DNA from 2 places in the Streptomyces sp. NPDC001480 genome. Region 2 is predicted to be linked to the other one. Evidence: riboswitches for the same ligand, from Rfam matches in the RefSeq annotation. Region 2 holds a riboswitch; the other holds the start of a gene.
The links. A riboswitch is a leader RNA that binds a small molecule or an ion and turns the genes downstream of it on or off. The one in region 2 is predicted to bind cyclic di-AMP.

Region 1 (3,398 bases), on a different contig from region 2:
TGGTTCCGACACCCTGGCCGGTGTACGGGGTGCAGGGGGCGTACGGGTACGTACAGGGGCCGCCCGGCCCCGGGCCCGGCTACGGGTATCCGGCGGCGCCGTACACCGCCTACAACCCGTACCGGACGTAGCGGAACGGGGCGGGGACGGCTACGCCGACGCCTCGGTGAGCCGCGTCAGCTCCTCCCCGGTGAGTTCCAGCTCGGCCACCCCGAGCAGCGCCGGCAGCTGGTCCACCGTGCGGGCCGAGGCGAGGGGAGCCGCCACCGTCGGCTGCGCGGCGAGCCAGGCGAGGGCCACGGTGGCCACGGGGGCGTCGTGCGCGGCGGCGATCTCGTCGAGGGCCGTCAGGACCTTCTGCCCCCGCTCGGTCTCGAGGTGCTTGGCCGCACCGCCCGCCCGCGCGCTGTCCACGGTGGTACCGGGCCGGTACTTGCCCGTGAGGAAGCCGGAGGCGAGGGCGTAGTACGGCACGACCGCGAGGCCTGCGCGGTCGGTGACGTCCCGCAGCGGTCCCTCGTAGGTGTCGCGCGAGACGAGGTTGTAGTGCGGCTGAAGTGCCACGTACCGGGCGAGGCCCTCGCGCTCGGAGAAGTCGAGGGACGCCTGGAGGCGCTCGGCCGAGATGTTGGAGGCCGCGATGTAGCGCACCTTGCCCGTCCGGACGAGTTCGTCGAGCGCCCCGATGATCTCCTCGACCGGGACCTCGGTCTTGTCGAAGTGGGTGTAGTAAAGGTCGATGTGGTCGGTGCCGAGGCGGCGCAGGGAGGCGTCGGCCGCGGCCTTGATGTTGCCGGCGGTCAGGCCCTGGTACTTCGGGTGCTGGCTGACCTTGGTGGCGATGACGACGTCGGAGCGGTTGCCGCGGGACTTCAGCCAGTTGCCGATGACGGTCTCCGATTCACCGCCCTCGTTGCCGTCGACCCATGCCGAGTAGGAGTCGGCGGTGTCGACGAAGTTGCCGCCGGCGGCCGTGTAGGCGTCCAGGACGGCGAAGGACTGCGCCTCGTCGGCGGTCCAGCCGAAGACGTTGCCGCCGAGGGCGAGCGGGAAGACCTCGAGGTCGGAGTTGCCGAGTTTGCGAAGGGAAGTCATGCCTTGATCCAACAACCGCGGCGGTGGCGCGCATTCCGCGAAGACCGGCAGCCCTGACGTCGGGGGGTGTCGTCAGGGCTGCCGGGGAACTGAGGGACGCGTCAGGGGTTGAGGCCCTTGCTGTGCAGCCACGCCATCGGGTCGATGCCGGTGGCCTGGCCGCCGGGGTGGACCTCGAGGTGCACGTGCGGGCCGGTGACGTTGCCGGTGGCGCCGACGCGGCCGATGACCTCACCGGTGCCGACCTTCTGGCCGACCTTCACGTTGATCGAGGACTGGTGGCAGAACCACAGCTCGGTGCCGTCGTCGAGGGTGAGGATGGTGCGGTAGCCGTAGGCGCCGGCCCAGCCCGCCTCGGTGATCGTGCCGCTGTGGATGGCCTTGATGAGCGTGCCGGTCGGCGCCGCGAAGTCGAGGCCGGTGTGGTAGCCGGAGGACCACATGGCGCCGGGCTGGCCGAAGGTGCCGGTGATCGTGTACGAGGAGGTCGGCAGCGTGTACTGCTTGGCCAGCTTGGCGAGACGGTCGGCCTCGGCCTGCTTCTTGGCGACGGCCTCCGCCTTGTCCTTGGCGGCGGCGGCCTGGGCGGCGGCTTCCTTCTCCGCCTTGGCGGCCGCGGCGGTGGACTGCTTCTCGGCGGCGGCCACGGCGGCGGCGGTCGCCTTGCCGTCGACCTGGTTCTTCTGCTGCTCGGCCTGCGCCATGATCCGGTTGCGCAGGGCCTCGCCGGCGTCGGCGCTGTCCTGGTCGCTGGCGGCGGTTGCCACGCCGACGTGGGACAGGCTTGCCGTGGTGGCCTTGGCGCCGTCGGTGTCGTCGCCCAGCAGGGAGCCGACGGAGGGCAGGTCGGGCATGGAGATGTGGACCGGCGGCTTGCCGGTGTTGGCGCTGGCCATGCCGCCCGCGCCGACGGCGGCTATCACGCCGACGCCCAGGACGGTGGAGCTGCGGGCGAGCCCGCCGCCGCGCTGCTTGCTGACGCGGTGCCGGCCGCGTACCGGGGCGAGGGACTCCTCGGTGGGGTTCCACTCCTCCCAGGGGCCCTCGTCGGTGCGGTACTCGCCGTAGCCGAAGGTCTCGGTGCGCTGGCTCGGCACGAACGGGGCTGTGGGGGCAGGCGGGTTGGACGCCACGCGGGCGTGCTCCTTCCTTCCGTAACGCCTACCGGGTTAGCTGACGGGTTCGGAGCGGGAAGGTCTCCTACGCGCGTATACCGGTCGTGAACCCAAGCGGTTCACGGCGGTGTCGGCGTGATTCACCCCAAGGTGGTGGTTCCCCGGTTCCCTCGCGGGATTCGGCATGTGCGCACGGAGCCGTCTCGGGTGACGGCTGGGACGACCGCGCTGCGTTATCGAACGTTAATAGAGCTACCGGTCAGTTTCCAAGCGGTTCGGCTTGATCATTACGGTTTTCACAGGAGAACTTTCAGGCCATGACCGGCGAAAAACGGGCGAGTTGAGCCCGGCGCGGGGTGGCGGAGGCCGGGAAAGCACTCAGGGCCGGAATCCGTGTACTGGATTCCGGCCCTGAGCCTTCAGTAGCGGGGACAGGATTTGAACCTGCGACCTCTGGGTTATGAGCCCAGCGAGCTACCGAGCTGCTCCACCCCGCGTCGTTGTGTCACCAGTGTACGTCATCCGCGGGACCGCTCGCACACACCTTTTCGAGCAGGGCTTTTTCCGGAGTCCCCGGGGTTCGGGTCAGCCCGGCAGGTGCCGGTTCGGCGCCTTCGCCGCCTCCTCGTACTCCGGCAGGACGACCACGTCCACACCCCCGGCCGCCAGCAGCCCGCTCCCGTCGGCTCCGGTGACGAACGTGTCCGGCTCGCGCCAGGCCGTGACCACCCGCCGTACCCCCGCGTCGAGGATCAGCCGGGCACAGGGCGCCGGCCGGGAGGCCCGCCGGGCGCACGGCTCCAGGCTGCTGTACACCGTGGCGCCGGCCAGCCGGGGGTCGTCGGGCCGGATCTTGGCCAGCGCCGCCTCCTCCGCGTGGACCACGGGATCGTCCCCCTCGCGTGAGTGGCCGCGCGCGAGTTCCGTACCGTCGGCGGCCACCACCACCGCCCCGACGCTGAACGCCGTCTCCGAGGGCGGGCACAGCGCGGCCAGTTCACAGGCGGTCCGCAGCCAGTGGCGGTCGGCCGCGACGGCCGCCGGTCCGGTGCCGGGCGCGGTGGGCTCGTAGCGCATCAGGACGACGTCCTCGATGCGGCGCGTCTCCAGCAGTCTGAGGCGCCCGTCCTGGTAGCCCCCGGGCCCGAACAGGCGGGGTGCACGGGGGTCGCCGACGAGGAGGGGGGC
Region 2 (3,398 bases):
ACCACCGCATCGCACAGCTGAATAAGTGCCGCCTTGGCGTCACACTCCCGCAGGGGCGCCAGCGCCGCCCGCGCGTCCTCCGCGTAGCGCACGGTGTCCCGGCGGGCCTGCTCCAGTGCCGGGTGGGCGCGCAGCGCCGCCAGCGCCTCGGCGTGCCGGGTGTCGTCGGTCAGGTCGGAGTCGAGCAGGTCGCACAGGGCGATGTCCTCGGCCAGCCCCAGCCGGGCGGCCCGCTCCCTGAGGCGCAGCACGGGCAGGGTGGGGATGCCCTCGCGCAGGTCGGTGCCGGGGGTCTTGCCGGACTCGTGGGAGTCGGAGGCGATGTCCAGCACGTCGTCGGCGAGCTGGAAGGCCACGCCGAGCCGCTCGCCGTACTGGGTGAGGACGTCCACGACCGTCTCGTCGGCCCCGGACATCATGGCGCCGAAGCGGCAGGAGACCGCCACCAGCGATCCGGTCTTGCCACCGAGGACGTCCAGGTAGTGCTCCACCGGGTCGCGGCCGTCCTGCGGCCCCGCCGTCTCCAGGATCTGCCCGGTGACCAGCCGCTCGAACGCCAGGGCCTGCACCCGGACGGCCTCGGGGCCGAGGTCGGCGAGGATCTGGGAGGCGCGGGCGAAGAGGAAGTCGCCGGTGAGGACGGCGACGGAGTTGCCCCAGCGGGTGTTCGCGCTGTCCACTCCGCGGCGCACCGCGGCCTCGTCCATGACGTCGTCGTGGTAGAGCGTCGCGAGGTGGGTGAGCTCGACGACGACGGCCGAGGGCACGATTCCCGGCGCGTACCGGTCCCCGAACTGCGCCGCGAGCATCACGAGCAGCGGCCGGAACCGCTTCCCGCCCGCGCGCACGAGGTGCTGCGCGGCCTCGGTGATGAAGGGGACCTCACTCTTGGTGGCTTCGAGCAGTCCCTCCTCGACAGCCGCCAATCCGGCCTGGACATCGGCTTCCAGAGCCTGGTCCCGCACGCTAAGCCCGAACGGCCCGACGACGGTCACGAGGGGTCTCCTGTCTGCTGGTGCCTGCTGGCGATTACACGGTTTGTCGATAGGTCGCTGCCCTCACTCAAGTCAGCGTATCCGGTCAGCTTTCGATCACCGAGGGCGCCCACTGTTACAGGCCGGGCGCTATCGGACCACGCCCGTTATGTTTTCGATCGGTCGATAAGCACAGATATTTATCGACTTACCCGGAAGTACGACATGACTGCGCCGCTTGGAGCAGCTCGCCTTCCGCCCTCACGATCGATGCGCTACCCAATGCGGCGCCCCTCATGTCCCATTTGCCGCGATTGATATTCCGTGAATTGGGTCACTTCGGCCGATCGGAGCACTCCGCCGCCCGATAGGGGCATACCGCTTGCCGTCATTGGCCAGTTGAGGGTTGGCAGACGCAAAGGATCAAGCACCTCATACGCCTCACAACAAGGTCAACTAGGACTTTGTGTGAATCCGCTGCTTGTTCAGGACATGTGCTCTCGCATACGTTCCCGGCCGTCGGGCGGAACGCCGAATCCTGCCGCCGCCCGTCACACCCATCGACGAACTCATTCACGACGGCAGGAGCGGGGGACCCAGGTTTGCCGCCGGTCCGGACGACACCCGTCGTCCCGGAACGGCTAGGGGTTAAGCCGCACCGCCTTCGGGCGGCGCGGCCGGGCACCTCCCAGCCCGAACCCGACAGCTCACCTCGCAGGCGACGGAGAGGAACATCGACATGTCTGCTGCCGCTCAGCACCGTGCCCCCTTCGCCCGCCTCGCCCGCAAGCTCGCCGTCGCCGGCACCGGCGCCGCCGTGCTCGCCCTCCCGCTGATCGGCGCGACCAGCGCCTCCGCGGCCACCACCACGAGCGCCCCCGCAGCCGCCCCCGCGGTCACGTACGCGAACAACCTCGACGGCTGGATCCGCGAGTCGCTCGCGATCATGGCGGAGAAGGGCATCCCGGGCACGTACAACGGCATCTACCGCAATGTGATGCGCGAGTCGTCGGGCAACCCGGTGGCCATCAACCTCTGGGACTCCAACGCGGCGGCCGGCATCCCGTCCAAGGGCCTGCTCCAGGTCATCGACCCCACGTTCGCCAGCTACCACGTGGCCGGCACCTCGTGGAACATCTACGACCCGGTCGCCAACATCACGGCCGCCTGCAACTACGCCGCCCACCGGTACGGCTCGATCGACAACGTGTTCGGCGCGTACTGACCGTTCCGCTCCCCTGAGGGAGCGGGCCGCTCAGGGGAAGAGTCTTTCGAGGACGACGGCGATGCCGTCGTCCTCGTTCGACAGAGTGATCTCGTCGGCCACCGCCTTCAGTTCGGGGTGGGCGTTGGCCATCGCCACACCGTGGGCGGCCCAGTCGAACATCGGGATGTCGTTGGGCATGTCCCCGAAGGCGACGGCCCGTTCGGCGCTCAGCCCGAGGTGGTCGGCGGCCAGCGCCAGCCCGGTCGCCTTGTTGACGCCGCACGGCTGGAGTTCGACGGTTCCCGGCCCCGACATGGTGACCGTCGCCAGCGATCCCACGGCCGCGCGGGCTGTGGCGGCCAACTCGTCGTCCGACAGGGCGTGATGCCGCAGCAGGACCTTGCTGATCGGCTCGCACCACAGGTCGTCGCGCCGCCTGACCCGTACGGCGGGCAGTGTGGGGTGGGGCATCAGATAGCCGGGCTCGATGAGCGTGAGCCCATCCACCCCGCCCTGGTCGACGGCCGCGTACACCTCCCCCACCTCGGCCTCGATCTTGCCGAGCGCGGCCTCCGCCAGCTCCCGGTCCAGGGTGACCGACCACAGCAGGCGGTGGGCGCCGGCGTCGTAGACCTGCGCGCCCTGTCCGCACACCGCGAGCCCCGTGCAGCCGAGGTCGTCGAGCAGCGGCCGCACCCGCGGTGCCGGGCGCCCGGTCACCACGAGGTGCCGGGCACCCGCTCTCCCGGCCCTGGCGAGGGCGGCGAGGGAGCGGTCGGAGAGGGTGTCGTCGCCACGCAGGAGCGTTCCGTCGAGATCGGTCGCGACGAGCGAGAACGCAGGGGAGGTCGGGGGGGAATATGCGGGGGGTGCGGCCATGATCAGAGAATACGGACACCGCGCCCCCACGACTCACCACTGTTTTCAGCCCCAACTGGCGCCCACGGGCTCCTAGATGGCGGTGTCGAGGCGCGCGGGCGCGTCCCGCTCCTCCTCCGCCGCCCGCTGCGCGGGCGGCGGAGGAGGAGCGGTAGTACGTCAGCCGTGGGCCGCCGCGAGGTGCTTGGCCAGGCGCGGCGAGGCGAACTCGGTGCCGCAGACGAAGCGCATCACCGGGCCGTACGACGACGCCGCCGGAAGGCCGGTGAAGTACAGACCGGGGACGGAGGAGACGTATCCCGCGCCCAGCCGGGGCGCGCCCCGGCTCACCGTGAGCC

Region 1: linked by a shared signal. The riboswitch ahead of ACFY01_RS31305 (M23 family metallopeptidase) and the one ahead of ACFY01_RS43665 (transglycosylase SLT domain-containing protein) in region 2 are both predicted to bind cyclic di-AMP.

Annotation. Positions count from the first base shown of each region.
Region 1 covers NZ_JBIAVX010000013.1:250,136-253,533, reverse strand. The annotation lists gene ACFY01_RS31315 (PrsW family intramembrane metalloprotease) at 1-131, shown strand, start outside; gene ACFY01_RS31310 (aldo/keto reductase) at 151-1,095, opposite strand; gene ACFY01_RS31305 (M23 family metallopeptidase) at 1,197-2,228, opposite strand; cyclic di-AMP (ydaO/yuaA leader) riboswitch at 2,239-2,405, opposite strand; tRNA gene ACFY01_RS31300 (tRNA-Met) at 2,634-2,707, opposite strand; gene ACFY01_RS31295 (dihydrofolate reductase family protein) at 2,796-3,398, opposite strand, start outside.
Region 2 covers NZ_JBIAVX010000034.1:8,429-11,826, forward strand. The annotation lists gene ACFY01_RS43660 (polyprenyl synthetase family protein) at 1-995, opposite strand, end outside; cyclic di-AMP (ydaO/yuaA leader) riboswitch at 1,526-1,708, shown strand; gene ACFY01_RS43665 (transglycosylase SLT domain-containing protein) at 1,714-2,199, shown strand; gene ACFY01_RS43670 (HAD family hydrolase) at 2,230-3,060, opposite strand; gene ACFY01_RS43675 (FAD-dependent oxidoreductase) at 3,220-3,398, opposite strand, start outside.